DNA from 2 places in the Bradyrhizobium sp. USDA 4501 genome. Region 1 is predicted to be linked to the other one. Evidence: riboswitches for the same ligand, from Rfam matches in the RefSeq annotation. Region 1 holds a riboswitch; the other holds the start of a gene.
The links. A riboswitch is a leader RNA that binds a small molecule or an ion and turns the genes downstream of it on or off. The one in region 1 is predicted to bind S-adenosylmethionine.
Positions count from the first base shown of each region.

Region 2: it holds a riboswitch for S-adenosylmethionine, as region 1 does, so the genes downstream of both, metX (homoserine O-acetyltransferase MetX) here and ACVWZM_RS14870 (O-succinylhomoserine sulfhydrylase) in region 1, are expected to answer to the same signal.

Region 1 covers NZ_JBSSEX010000001.1:3,225,806-3,233,180, reverse strand. The annotation lists gene ACVWZM_RS14875 (SDR family NAD(P)-dependent oxidoreductase) at 1-499, shown strand, start outside; gene ACVWZM_RS14870 (O-succinylhomoserine sulfhydrylase) at 551-1,744, opposite strand; SAM riboswitch at 1,821-1,900, opposite strand; gene ACVWZM_RS14865 (2'-deoxycytidine 5'-triphosphate deaminase) at 2,035-3,141, shown strand; gene ACVWZM_RS14860 (hypothetical protein) at 3,305-4,354, shown strand; gene ACVWZM_RS14855 (MATE family efflux transporter) at 4,484-5,926, shown strand; gene ACVWZM_RS14850 (SRPBCC family protein) at 6,108-6,524, opposite strand; gene ACVWZM_RS14845 (VOC family protein) at 6,654-7,013, opposite strand; gene ACVWZM_RS14840 (helix-turn-helix transcriptional regulator) at 7,070-7,375, opposite strand, start outside.
Region 2 covers NZ_JBSSEX010000001.1:5,521,123-5,528,497, forward strand. The annotation lists gene ACVWZM_RS25155 (prephenate/arogenate dehydrogenase family protein) at 1-505, opposite strand, end outside; gene hisC (histidinol-phosphate transaminase) at 510-1,607, opposite strand; partial or broken gene ACVWZM_RS25165 (chorismate mutase) at 1,707-2,571, opposite strand; SAM riboswitch at 2,746-2,825, shown strand; gene metX (homoserine O-acetyltransferase MetX) at 2,911-4,116, shown strand; gene metW (methionine biosynthesis protein MetW) at 4,113-4,778, shown strand; gene ACVWZM_RS25180 (alpha/beta fold hydrolase) at 4,870-5,742, opposite strand; gene ACVWZM_RS25185 (TIGR02594 family protein) at 5,987-6,652, shown strand; gene ACVWZM_RS25190 (MOSC domain-containing protein) at 6,695-7,375, opposite strand, start outside.

The sequences.
Region 1 (7,375 bases):
CTGCAACGCCGCGGTCAATCCCTATTACGGCCCGCTGCTCGACATCACCGACGAGGCCTTCGACAAGATCATGGGCTCCAACGTCAAGAGCAACATCTGGCTGTCCGCACTGGCGATCCCGCAGATGGCCGAGCGCGGCAAGGGCTCGGTCGTGATCATCTCCTCGATCGGCGGACTTCGGGGTTCTACGGTGATCGGCGCCTACGGCATCTCCAAGGCGGCCGACTTCGCACTGTGCCGCAGCCTCGCCGGCGAGTGGGGCCCGAAGGGCGTGCGCGTCAATTGCGTGGCGCCGGGCCTGGTGAAGACCGATTTCGCCCGCGCGCTGTGGGAGGACCCGGACAATCTGAAGCGCCGCACCGCATCGACGCCGCTCCGCCGCATCGGCGAGCCCGACGAGATCGCAGGCGCTGTGGCCTATCTCGCTTCCGACGCGTCGACCTTCATGACCGGCCAAACCATCGTGGTCGACGGCGGCGTCACGACGGCTGCGACTTAATCTTCAAGAGAAGCCGTCATGGCCGGGCAAGCCCGGCCATGACGCGTTGCTTCAAACCTGCTCCAGCGCGCGCTCAAAATCCTCGATCAGGTCGTCGGGATGCTCGAGCCCGGCCGAGAAGCGAATGAAACCTTCGCTGATACCAAGTTCGGCGCGGGCCTCCGGCGCCAGGCGCTGATGCGTCGTGGTCGCGGGATGCGTGACTAGGCTCTTGGCATCGCCGAGATTGTTGGAGATGCGCGAGATCTTCAGCGCGTTGAGGCAGCGGAAGGCGCCGGCCTTGCCGTCCTTCACCTCGAAGCCGACCAGCGTCGAGCCGGCGCCCATCTGCTTCTTCACCGTCTCGGCCTGCGGATGATCGGGGCGGCCCGGATAAACCAGCCGCGTGATCTTCGGATGCTTGGCCAGCGCCTCGGCGATCTTCGCCGCGTTCTCGGTCTGGGCGCGGACGCGGACGCCGAGCGTCTCCAGCCCCTTCAGCAGCACCCAGGCGTTGAACGGCGACAGCGACGGCCCGGTCTGGCGCATGAAATTGTGGATGTGCTCGGCGATGAAGGCCTCCGACGACAGGATGACGCCGCCGAGGCAGCGGCCCTGGCCGTCGATATGCTTGGTCGCGGAATAGACCACGACGTCGGCGCCGAGCGACAGCGGGCTCTGCCAGATCGGCGTCGCGAACACGTTGTCGACGATCAGCCGGGCGCCGCCGCTATGCGCGATCTCTGCGATCGCGCCGATGTCGAGCACGTCGAGCGTCGGATTGGTCGGGCTCTCCAGGAAGAAGGTCTTGGTGTTCGGCCGCAATGCGCGCTGCCACTGGTCGAGATCGAGGCCGTCGACCAGCGTCGTCTCGATGCCGTAGCGCGGCAACAGGTCCTGCACCACGTAGAGGCAGGAGCCGAACAGGGCCTTCGAGGCCACCACATGATCGCCGGCCTTCAGCGGGGCGAGGATCGCGGTGGTCACCGCGGCCATGCCGGTCGCGGTCGAGCGCGCGGCTTCCGCGCCCTCGAGCTCGATCATGCGGCGCTCGAACATCGCAATGGTCGGGTTGGAATAGCGCGAATAGATGAAGCCGGGGTCCTGGCCCTTGAAGCGCGCCTCGCATTGCTCGGCGGTGTCGTAGACGTAGCCCTGGGTGAGAAACAGCCCTTCCGACGTCTCCCCGAATTGCGAGCGCAGCGTACCGCCATGGACGAGACGGGTTTCGGGACGAAAGCGGGCCGTGGTTTCAGATTCAGACATGTGACCTCCGAGGTGGCCATTTCCCCTGGAAACTGGCCACAAAAAAACCGGCCTGGAGCAACCTCCACAAGCCGGGATCACACTGTCCCCGGCCTGTTTAGCGACTTATTTAACGTGGCTGCAAGCCGGCCGGCTCAAATCACCACGGGATAAGTGCAGCTGATATTCCCTCGCGCCCTTTCCGTCAAGACGGTCATCGGATAACCCGTAAAAGCCCATATTTTGGGGCTTGATGGCCGCCTGGAGTATGATTTTTGAGTCATCTCAAGGGATCGCCGAGGGACCGCATCGTGTCGTTCACGCTGGAAGATGAATCCAACGGAATCCTGCCCGACCGCATGATCGCGGAGATGGCGGAGGCCGGCCTCATTCTGCCCGCCTATGACTTCGTCGAGAGCCAGATCCAGCCGGCCAGCCTCGATCTCCGCCTCGGCGACATTGCCTACCGCGTCCGCGCCAGCTTCCTGCCGGGGCCCGATGCCACCGTCGCCGAGCGGATCGACCAGCTGAAGCTGCACGAGATCGATCTGTCCGACGGCGCGGTGCTGGAGACCAACTGCGTCTACATCGTGCCGCTGCTGGAGAGCCTGGCGCTGCCGCCGGAGATCGTGGCCGCGGCCAACCCGAAGAGCTCGACCGGACGGCTCGACGTCTTCACCCGCGTGATCGCCGACGGCACCCGCCGCTTCGACATGATCGGCGCCGGCTATCACGGCCCGCTCTACGCCGAGATCAGCCCGAAGACGTTTCCCGTGCTGCTGCGCGAGGGTTCGCGGCTCAGCCAGGTCCGCTTCCGGATCGGCGAGGCGACGCTGACCGCCGACGAGCTCGATGCGCTGCATGCCGCCGAGCGGCTGGTCGACGCCGCCAATGCCGATCTCACCCATGGCGTCGCGCTCTCGGTCGATCTCTCCGGCGAGAGCTCGGGCGGCTTCGTCGGCTATCGCGCCAAGCGCCATACCGGCGTGGTCGATGTCGATCGCCGCGGCGGCTATGCTGTCGACGACTTCTGGGAGCCGATCAAGGCCCGGCCCGACGGCAGTCTCATCCTCGATCCCGGCGAGTTCTACATCCTGGCGTCGAAAGAGGCGGTGCAGGTGCCGCCGGACTACGCCGCGGAGATGGTGCCGTTCGATCCGCTGGTCGGCGAATTCCGCGTCCATTATGCCGGCTTCTTCGATCCCGGCTTCGGCTATGCCGGCGCCGGCGGAAAGGGGGCGCGCGCCGTGCTGGAGGTGCGCTCGCGCGAGGTGCCGTTCATCCTCGAGCATGGCCAGATCGTCGGCCGCCTCGTCTATGAGCGGATGCTCGAGCGCCCCGACGCGCTGTACGGCCAGCGCATCGGCTCGAACTATCAGGCGCAGGGCCTGAAGCTCTCCAAGCATTTTCGCGTGTAATTCCGTTTCGCGCGCGTGTAATTCCGTAGCCCGGATGAAGCGCTAGCGAAATCCGGGGCGCTGCATACGCGCATTGAGCCGCCCCGGATTGCGCTTCGCTGCATCCGGGCTACGATTGCGCGCGCGAGGCTTTATCTCGCCAACAAGAACAGCGGGAGCAGACATGACCGGAGAGCAGGACGCGCGCGAAACGCAATGGCGGAAGTGGCGCAGCGTCGCCGATCTCTATCACGCCTTCTTCACCGGGCTGATCCTCACCGTCGTCACGCGGCGCGGCACGGCTGATGCCGCCGAGTTCGTCTTCCGCGTGTTTCGTCGCCAGCAGCAGGAGCGCTTCCTGCCCGGCTTGAAGAAGCTCGGCCTCGACAGCCTGCCGCCGGCGGTCGCGGCCGCGCAGTATCATTATCTTTCCAACTGGATCGGCGGCGTGCATGTCGAATACATGTACGAGACCGACCGCAAGGCCTGGATCCGCTATCCGCCGCCGCGCTGGATCTGGAAGGGCACGGCGATCTGCGGCGTGCCCGGTGAGGTCTCGCGCGCGATGCTGCGCGGCTGGCACGCCAACAACGGTGTCGCGCTCGGGGACTTGCGGCTCGGCTTCGTCTGCACCAAGCAGAGTGTCGACGGCCAGGACGGCCTCGAAGGCTATTACTGCGAGTACGATCATCCGCTCGAGCTCGACCAGCGCCTGGTGTTCGCGCGCCATATCGAGGCGCCGCTGTTCGATCCGAACTCCGCGCCGGCGCTGCCGGTCGACAGCTGGCCGAAGCTGCGGCTGGAAAAGGCCTATCGCAACTACGCGATGGAATATGTGAAGACGGCCGCGCCGGTCATCGTGCAGGTGTTCGGCCCGGAGGATGCGAGCTATCTGCTGCATCTCACCGGCAGACTGATCGGCATGCAGTATTACGACGAGGTCGCGCAGGCGCTCGGCGGCCGCCGTGGCCGTGCAACGGAATTTGCCGCATTCCTGCGCACTCTCTTCGAGTCGCAGGACGATATTGCTGACATCACCGAATCCGAGGGCCAGTTCGAAATCCGCCAGCAGGGCTGGAAGCTGATGGCCGACGTGGCCGACTATCATCCGGCCTGCGCCAGCGTATTGACCGGCCTGTTCGAAGGGCTGGCCGCCGGCTGCGGGCGGCATATTCCGGTGCATCTGAAGCCGAACCGCGCCGCCGGCGCGCCGTTCGTCTGGTCGATCGGCTAGCCCCAAGGTTCATCCGGGTTCACCTGCAATCGCGCAGGCCCCCCTTGCGCCCCGCGCACGTGGATTCCGCCGCCGCCATGGTAGGGAAACACCATGGCGCGGCTCCCCAGATCGCGCGTGGGAGTAGAAATGTCCGATCTCGGCCTCGCCGAAATTCCTGTCGACGAACAAGAGCGGCCGCTGCCGCCGCCGGTGACCAAGCCGGCGCGCAATGCGCTGCTCGACGGGCCGATCCTGCGCACGCTGCTATGGCTGGCGTGGCCGAACGTGATCGCGCTCTCCGCCGGCACCTGCGTCGTGATCGCGGAGACTTCGTATATCGGCCGGCTCGGCGTCGAGTCGCTCGCGGCGATGGCGCTGGTGTTTCCCTGCGTGATCCTGACCATGACGATGTCCGGCGGCGCGATGGGCGGCGGCGTCGCATCCGCGATCGCGCGTGCGCTCGGTGCCGGCGAGATCGAGCGCGCCTCGACGCTCGCGATGCATGCGCTGCTGATCGGCCTGACCTTTGGATTGACGTTCATGCTGGGCATGCTGATCTTCGGCCCGCGCCTGCTCGAATTGCTCGGCGGCCGCGGCAATGTGCTGGCGCAGGCGATTGCCTATTCGCAGGTGTTCTTCGGCGGCGCGATCCTGCCCTGGCTGATGAACACCATGGCCGGCATCCTGCGCGGCACCGGCAACATGAAGCTGCCGTCGACGATGATCCTGTCCTCGGCGGTGTGGCAGATCATTCTCGGCGGCACCCTCGGGCTCGGTCTCGGTCCGGTGCCGCAATTCGGCATGCGCGGCGTCGCCGCGGGGTCGCTGATCGCCTATTCGATCAGCATCAGCGTGATGGGCTGGTATCTGTTCTCGGGCCGTGCCCGCGTGAAGCCGAAACTCAAGGGGCTGCGCGTGCAATGGGCGATGTTCATCGACATCCTCAAGGTCGGCGCGGTGTCCTGCTTCTCGCCGTTGCAGTCGGTTCTGACGATCTCGATCTTCACCCACATGCTGGCGCAGTTCGGCACCGCGGTGCTCGCCGGCTACGGCATCGGCGCGCGGCTCGAATTCATGCTGACCTCGGTCGCCTTCGCGGTCGGCATCGCCTCGGTGCCGATGATCGGCATGGCGGTCGGCGCCGAGCGCGTCGCGCGGGCCCGGCGCATCGCCTGGACCGCGGGCACGGTGTCGTTCCTTGCGGTCGGCGTGGTCGGCAGCTTCATCGCCGTCTTCCCCGACCTCTGGGTCAATCTGTTCACCAATGATCCGCACGTGCGGGCGACCAGCCATCAATATCTCTCGACCGCCGCGCCGATGTACGCGTTCATCGGCCTTGCGATGTCGATGTATTTCTCCTCGCAGGGGGCCGCGAAGGTGCTGGGTCCGGTGCTGGCGCAGACAGCGCGGCTGATCTTCATCGGCACCGGCGGCTGGTGGCTGTCGACGCATGAGGCGAGCGCGCAGAACTTCTTCGCACTCGCCGCCGCCTCGATGGGCGTGCTCGGCGTGCTGTCCTGCCTCAGCGTGATCCTGACGCGCTGGGGCAAGTCGGCACCGGTCGCAGAAGTGCAGCCGGCGCTGTCGTAGATATTAAATCCGTCATCCTGAGGAGCCGCGAAGCGGCGTCTCGAAGGATCGACGGCCCAGGTGTTTCGGCGTGCGCTCGTAGAAACAGCGGGACTGTCGCCCTTCGAGACGGTCGCTTCGCGACCTCCTCAGGGTGATGGTCATAGTTCGAAATGCGCGGCCAGTCGCATGACCTAGCGGATCACGCCGCGCTCTTCTCCCTCGCCGATTTGGCCATCGCGGCTTGCATCGCCGCCGCGCCGAGATCCATCTGCGCGTCCATGTATGGCGCGACCTCGTGCGGCAGCACGTCGGCGATCCACACCACGCGGCAGCGCGTGTCGCCCTCGGCGAACACCTGCACCGAGGCGGAATGCTGCTTCAACCGCTCGCTGCTGATCGCATAGACCAGCCGCTTTCGCTGGTCGTCGCAATCGACCAGCGTCTCGCGCGCCACGGTGCCGTTGGAGAAGCTGACGGTGCGGACGTCGCCGTCCAGTTGCGTGTCAGTCACGAAGCCCGGCACTAGCCGCGTATGCAGTGCGCCGAAATCGCGCAACGCGTCCCAGACATGATCTGCCGGCGCGTCGATCGGGATATCCTTGTGAATGGAAGCCATTGTTCAATCCTCGTTGGTTTCAGATGTGTCGTCATTGCGAGGAGCGAAGCGACGAAGCAATCCACACCGCAGCAGGCGGAAAGATGGATTGCTTCGCTCCGCTCGCAATGACAGCGGAGCTGTGGTGTGCTAGGTCGACACCGCCTCGACATTGTTGCCGTCGGGGTCGAGCAGGAATGCCGCGTAATAGGTCGGGCTGTAATCCTTGCGGTGGCCCGCCGCGCCGTTGTCCTTGCCGCCGGCTTTCAGGCCTTCGGTATGGAATGTCTTGATCGCGTCGTGGCTCGGGGCACGGAACGCAACGTGCGCGCCGCCTTGGGCCTTGCCCTTGTGCAGATGCAGCCAGAGCGCGGGCTCGCCCTTCGGGCCGAAGCCGGCGCCGCTGTCGTCGCGCGAGCAGAGCACGAAGCCGAGTGGCGCCAGCACCGCGGTGTAGAAGCGCACGCTGGCGTCGAGGTCGGCAACGCGCAATCCGATATGGTCGTACATGAGGAAATCTCCAGTCGCTAAGCGCATCGAAAGACGCGCGGACTGGAGTAGCCTAGCTATTGCAGCGCGAGACGTTCTTGGAAAATCTTGCGATCGCCGCGCGAGGCCCGGCGGAACTTCAGCGGCGAGGCACCCGCAGCGCGGTGGAAGCTGCGCACGAAATTGGAGAGGTCGCCGAAGCCGACGTCATAGGCAATGTCGGTGACCGGGCTGTCGTCATCCGCGAGCCGCCGCGCCGCATGGCGCAGCCGCGAGCGCACGAGATATTGATGCGGGGTCACGCCGAGCACGGCGGAAAACAGCCGCAGGAAATGGAAGGTGCTCAAGCCGGCCTGCTCCGCGGTATCGTCGAGGTCGATCTG
Region 2 (7,375 bases), 2.3 Mb from region 1:
CCCAGAACGTGCGCAGCCGGTCGGTCGCCGCGGGATCGGTGCCTTCGGGCGGGGTGAGGATGCACCAGCGGTTGATGAACAACTCGGCGAAGCCGGAATCCGGCCCCGAATGCTCGGTGCCGGCCACCGGATGCGCCGGGACGAAGTGGACGCCGTCAGGCAGATGCGGCGCCATGTCCTTGACGACGGCGCCCTTCACCGAGCCGACGTCGGAGATGATCGCGCCGGGCTTCAGATGCGGCGCGATCTCAGCGGCGACCGGGCCGCAGGCGCCGACCGGGATGCAGAGGATGACGAGGTCGGCGTCCTTCACCGCCTCGATGTTGGTCTCGACGACGCGATCGACGATGCCGAGTTCGGCGACGCGCGCACGCGTCTTCTCCGAGCGCGCGGTGGTCACGATCTCGCCGACCAGCCCTTGCGCGCGCGCGCCGCGCGCGATCGAGCCGCCGATCAGGCCGAAGCCGATCAGCGCGATGCGTTGGAAGAGCGGGGCGGTGGTCACGATGTCACTTTCCGGCCAGGAAGTCGCGCAGCCCCTCGACCACGAGGCGGTTGGCCTCCTCGGTGCCAATGGTCATGCGCAGCGCATGCGGCAGCTTGTAATTGTTGAGTGCGCGCAGCACGAGGCCGCGCCGTGTGAGATAGGCGTCGGCTTCCGCCGCGGTCTTGCCCTTGTCGGTCGGGAAATGGATCAGCACGAAATTGGCGACGCTCGGCGTCACCTTCAGCCCGAGCTTGCCGATCTCCTCGGTCAGCCAGTTGCGCCATTGTTCGGTGTGGGTTCGCGACATCTGCACATGCGCCGAGTCCTCGATCGCCGCCACCGCCGCCAGCATCGCCGGCGTCGTGACGTTGAACGGACCGCGGATACGGTTGCAGGCATCGACGATATGCGCCGGCCCGAACATCCAGCCGATCCGCAGCGCCGCAAGGCCGTGGATCTTCGAGAAGGTGTGCGTCACCACCGTGTTGTCCGTGGTCGCGACCAGCTCGATGCCGAGCTCGTAGTCGTTGCGCGAGACGTAGTCGGCATAGGCGGCGTCGAGCACCAGCAGCACATGCGACGGCAGCGCGGCGCGCAGCCGTTTGACCTCGTCGAACGGGATGTAGGTGCCGGTCGGATTGTTCGGGTTGGCGAGCCAGACCAGTTTCGTGCGCGGCGTCACCACCTTGAGTATGGCGTCGACGTCGGCCGTGAAATTGGTCTCGGCCGCGATCACGTTCCTGGCGCCGTTCGCCATGGTGGCGATCGGGTAAACCAGGAAGCCGTGGGTGGTCGAGATCGCCTCGTCGCCGGGCGCGAGATAGGTGTGCGCCAGCAGGTTGAGGATTTCGTCGGAGCCGGCGCCGCAAATGATGCGGTCGGGATCGAGCCCGTAGGCGCGGCCGATCGCCTCGCGCAGCACGCGCGAGGTGCCTTCCGGATAGTCCTCGAGATGGTCAGCCGCCGCCTTGTAGGCCGCGATCGCCTTCGGAGACGGCCCGAACGGCGTCTCGTTGGCGGACAGCTTGAACACTTTGCGGCCCGGTTCCGGCACCGGGCTCTTGCCGGGCGTGTAGGGCGCAATATCGAGGATGCCGGGGTTCGGCACGGGGCGGGACATCATCAACTCCGAACAGAGCGTTTTCGAGCGAAGTGGATACCGGTTCGCGTGAAGAAAACGCGTCAAAACAAAAGCCTGGACGGGCGGCTGGCTCTTACTTCAGGTCCTGGCCGATCCGTTAGAGGGCACCGTATAGCGCGTTGCGTGGCTGCCGACGAGGGCCGACGAGCGGACCGAGGCGCCGGCCTTGATCAGGGCGAGCTTGATGGCCTCGAAACCCTTGTTCTTAAGGTCCTTGTCCGGTGACCGAGACCAGGAGCGCCGCGCCGTCGAAAGCGGTGTCGGGGACCGCGACGATCTCGGCGAGCGGCGCAAGCGCCCGGGCGACATCGGCGTTCCAGCCGGAGACGCGCACGCTCCAGGTCTGCACTTCGGTGACCATGGCGTCGTCGGCGACCCGCGAGATCACGAACACCGGCAGCGCGGCGGGATGGTCGGCGCGTTCGAGGAACGGCAGCCGCGCGATGATCTTCGGCGCGCCACTGGCCTCGAGCGCATTCCACCACGGCGTACGGCTTGCGATCGCGGAGACCAGCGCGAGGTCGCCCTTCGACTTCGCCACCGCCTCGACCGCGGCCTGTGCGCTGAAATGCGACACGTAAGGCACCACGAAGCCGAAGTGAAACCGCGCCGAGTCGCGCATGGCCGACTCGCCGACCGAAACGTCGGCATGCACCGCGAACGGCGCCTGCACATAGGTGAAGGTCGAGATGATGACGCGCCAGATGCTCTCGATGGTGTCGAGCGGCAGGATGCCGCGATGACGCCGCACCAGCTCGCGCATCATGCTGGCCTCGCGTGCCGGGCGGAATGCCGAGCCGACCTCCTGGGTCTTCTTGACCTGGATCAGGCGGTCGATGATGTCGCCGCGCGCCATCAACAGGCGGTGTACCTGCTCGTCGATCGCATCGATCTCCTTGCGCAGATCCTGCAGCGAGGGCGGCGACGGGGGTGGGTTGGACATGCTCTCAAACCTTGTCGTCGGGGCGGCCCGGTGCCGCGTCGGACAGGGTCCCTGATTAGGAAAGACGGGCAGCGAAAGCAAAGAGAAACGTCGCAGGCGTGCCTTGCGCATTCGGTTAACCAATTGGCCGTGGGCAGGGCTGTCTTGACGGCGGGGGGCGTGGGGACTACGTTCCCTGCGTCCCGTGGTCATTTGAGCCGGCCGGCTTGCAGCCACGTTAAACAACTCGCTAAACAGGCCGGGGACCTTATCAGCTCCCGGCCGAACCTTTGTTCAGGCCGGGTTTTTTATTGGCCTGAGGTCCGTCGAGCCCTCCCGCGCGGAGGCAGGGTCGCCTAGATGAGCAACGTGCGTCCGATACCGAGCCCACAAACCCCGAGCGATGATCGCGCCCATGAGGCCGACCATCCGTCGTCATTGGTGGCGAAGTTCGGGATGGACCAGCCGCTCAAGCTCGATTGCGGCGTCGATCTCGCACCATTCCAGATCGCCTACCAGACCTATGGCGAGCTCAATGCCGACCGCTCCAACGCGATCCTGGTCTGCCACGCGCTGACCGGCGATCAGCATGTCAACAACATCCATCCCGTCACTGGCAAGCCCGGCTGGTGGGAGACCATGGTCGGCATCGGCCGGCCGATCGATCCCGACAAGTACTTCATCATCTGCTCCAATGTGATCGGCGGCTGCATGGGCTCGACCGGCCCTGCGTCGTTGAACCCCGCGACCGGCAAGGTGTGGGGACTCGATTTCCCGATCATCACCATTCCCGACATGGTGCGTGCGCAGGCGATGCTGATCGATCGTCTCGGCATCACGACGCTGTTCTGCGTGGTCGGCGGCTCGATGGGCGGCATGCAGGTCCTGCAATGGACCACGGCCTATCCGGAGCGCGTGTTCTCGACGCTCGCGATCGCCTGCTCGACGCGCCACTCGGCGCAGAACATCGCGTTCCACGAGCTCGGCCGCCAGGCCGTGATGGCCGATCCGGACTGGCGCGGCGGCCGCTATGTCGACGAGGACACCCATCCGCATCGCGGGCTCGCCGTGGCGCGGATGGCCGCGCACATCACCTATCTCTCGGACGCCGCGCTGCATCGCAAGTTCGGACGGCGGATGCAGGACCGCGAGCTGCCGACCTTCTCGTTCGATGCGGATTTTCAGGTCGAGAGCTATCTGCGCTACCAGGGCTCGTCCTTTGTCGAGCGCTTCGACGCCAACTCCTATCTCTATCTGACCCGCGCGATGGACTATTTCGACATCGCCGCCGACCACAACGGCGTGCTGGCGAAGGCGTTCACCGGCATCCAGACCCGGTTCTGCGTGGTGTCGTTCACCAGCGACTGGCTGTTTCCGACCTCGGAATCGCGCGCGCTGGTGCATGCGCTGAACGCGTCGAGCGCGCGGGTGTCGTTCGCCGAGATCGAGACCGACAAGGGGCACGACGCCTTCCTGCTCGACGTGCCCGAATTCCTCGAGATCTCCCGTGCCTTCCTGCTGGCCGCAGCCAAGGCGCGCGGACTGAAGGACGGCGGCCGGTCATGAGCATGCAGCAGACATTGCCCTTGCCGGGTATCGCGCCGGAGCGGACCGGCGGCTATCGCACCGATCATCTGTTGGTCGCCGACATGGTGCGGCCGGGCTCGCGCGTGCTCGATGTCGGCTGCGGCGACGGCGAATTGCTGCAACTGCTGGAAAGCCGCGGCATCGACGGCCGCGGCATCGAGCTGTCGCGCGAGGGTGTCAATGGCTGCGTCGCCAAGGGGCTCGCGGTGGTGCAGGGCGATGCCGACACCGACCTCGTCAATTATCCGGATGATGCGTTCGACTACGTGATCCTATCGCAGACCTTGCAGGCGACGCGGCAGCCCAAGGTGGTGCTGGAAAATCTGCTGCGGATCGGCCAGCGCGCCATCGTCTCGTTTCCAAATTTCGGGTTCTGGAAGATGCGGCTGCAGCTGTTGATCGGGGGCCACATGCCGCGCACCGAGAATTTGCCGGCGAGCTGGTACGACACCTCGAACATTCATTTCTGCACCATCAAGGATTTCGTGCAGCTCTGCGAGGAGATCAACGTCAAGATGGAGCGCGCGGTGGCGCTCGATCTCTACGGCCGTCCGGTGCCGCTCAACCTGCCGTGGTGGGTGTGGAACATGTTCGGCGAGCAGGGTGTGTTCCTGCTCAGCAGGGGTGGGCAGGGGAAGTGACGTCATGGCGTCATTCCGGGGCACGCGAAGCGTGAACCCGGAATCTCGAGATTCCGGGTTCGGTGCTGCGCATCGCCCCGGAATGACAGGACTACACCGGCGCCGCCACCAGCGACCGCGGATCGCGTACCGGCCAGCGGCCGGCCTCGACCAGCGCGATGAAGCGCTCGACCATCTCGTTGAACAGCGCCGGCTCCTCGAGGTTGAGCACGTGGCCCGACTTCGGGAAGAACGAGAGGCCGGCGGCCGGCAGATGCTGCTTCAGGAACATGCTGGGCGCGATGCAATTGTCGTCCTCGTCGCCGCACAGGATCAGCGCCGGCGTCGCGGCGCGCTTGATGGCGTCGGTCATGGTGTAGATCGAGGGCCTGCCGCCCTGGAAGCTGCGCATCGTGTTGGCTGAGCCCCTGGCGTTGTGGCGAGCGAGCGCGGCGTAGAAATCGGCGTGGCCGCGCGGATCCTTGACCAGGAACGGAATCCGGCTCGGCGCTTCGCGCGTCACCTTGGCGACCTCGACCGCGCCGATGCTCTCATATTGCTCGGCATTGGCGCGGCACTGCGCGCGGAAGGCATCGAGATTCTCGAGGCTCGAGCCGGAGCCGACCGCGGCCAGCGTCATCGACAGCGCGCGCTCCGGCGCGTTGAGGGCGACCTGCAGCGACGAATAGGAGCCCATCGAGAGTCCGACGAAATGCGCCCTGGCGATGCCGAGATGGTCGAGCACGGCGAGCGCGTCGGTATAGAAGTGCTGGTAGGTGTAGACGTCGGCACTCGCAGGCACGTCGGACGGCGTGTAGCCGCGCGCCGAATAGGCGATGCAGCGGTGGCCGCGCGCGAAATAGCGCATCTGCGGCTCCCAATTGGTGTGATCCGCGGCGAACTCGTGCAGGAAGATGATCGGGGTTCCGCTGCCGGCCTCTTCGAAATGGAGGCGGACATGATCTTTCGTCGTGGCGTAGGGCATTGAAATTCTCCTCTCGTTGGCCGCCCCCAGATTTGCAGTTAATTTTCAAGGCCGCAATGCGGCAGTTCCGGTTCCTTTCTCGTCATCGAATCATCGCGGAAATGACCAAGAAATTGGTCCCGCAGTGCCGCATGAAATCTTCCTCGCGCCATCCCGATTTTCAAAACAACCGCCGTGTTCCCTTGAGTGTTTCCTTGGGAACGCGACGGGGAATTGGGGGGTGTTACAGAGGATCTAGTGAAGTATGGTTCAGTTGCTTGCGTGTCGCCGGTCGCTTTGTGTTTTGGCGCTGGCTCTGTGTTCGCTCACTCTCGCCGTGATCTCCGCCGCTCCGGCATCCGCCCGTCCGCATCATTCCCGTCACGCGCATTCGGCCCATGCCGGCCATCACGCGGGTCACTATGCACATCGTCATTATCGGCAGGCAGCGCGGCTGTCGCGCGCCGAGCGCCGCGCACTCGCGCAGCCAGGCGGGATCATCGAAACCAACGCAGCGCCGTTGCCCGGCAGCGCTGACCCCGTGCCCAACACGGGCGGCGTGATTGCGGCAAACGGCTTCGGCTCGTCCGGCATCGTCGCCGAGGCGCGCCGCTATCTCGGCGGCAATCCGACCGGCCGCTCCAGCCTGTGGTGCGCCCGCTTCATGAACATGGTGCTGCAGCACACCGGCCATCGCGGCACCGGCTCCGACATGGCGAGCTCGTTCGCCAAATACGGCACGCGCGTTTCGGGACCGCAGGTCGGCGCCATCGCCGTGATGAGCCGCCGCGGCGGCGGCCATGTCGGCATCATCACCGGCGTCGATGCCAAGGGCAATCCGATCATGATCTCGGGCAACAGCGGCCACCGCGTCCGCGAGACGCGGGTCTCGCGCGGCCGCATCTACGCCTATGTGATGCCGACCAACTGATCGCTCGAAAGCGGGGCGGGGCGCGCACGCGCCTTGCCCGGCCTACGACGCTACAGGTCCCTCAGCGGCAATCGTGTCGCCGACGGCGGCGCCGCCATCGCTGATGATCTCGGCATAGATGCCGCACTCATTGTTGCCGAAACGCTGCATCAGCGTGTTCGGCACCGAGAGGTCGCGCGCGCCGGTATCGGGATCGACATTGACCGCGGCGCAGCGGGTGATGCGCTTCACCACCCTGGCCCGGGCGCTGCCGATCGCAATGGTCTGGTCGAGCAGGCTGGCTTCATGCCAGGCCGGCCAGCCCTCGACATAGAGGTTGGCGCGGAAGCGCAGCGGATGGACCGGCGCCTGCACCATCTCCTCGATCGCCCGCAGGCTCGCCAGATTGATGATCGAGACCACCTTGCGCGGCACGTCAGAGAAGCTGTGCCCGGGGCTGACCAGCACCTTGGGCGGCCCCTTGATCTGGCCGGTATGACGATCGGCGAAATAGCGCTCGATCATGGCGCGGCCTTCCGCGGTCTCGAGGTCGCCCTGGGCCACCATCGCGCCATCCCGGCGCAGCGTCAGCACGTGGCTGTCATCGTCGAAATGGGCACGCAGCGGCGCCAGCCACTCGTCCCGCTGCAGCATCAGGAAATGCGGTTTCGGCAGCCATTTCGGCGCCGAGGGATCGAAACCGCTCGGGCCGTTCTCGATCGCATAGCGGCGATCGGAGCGGAG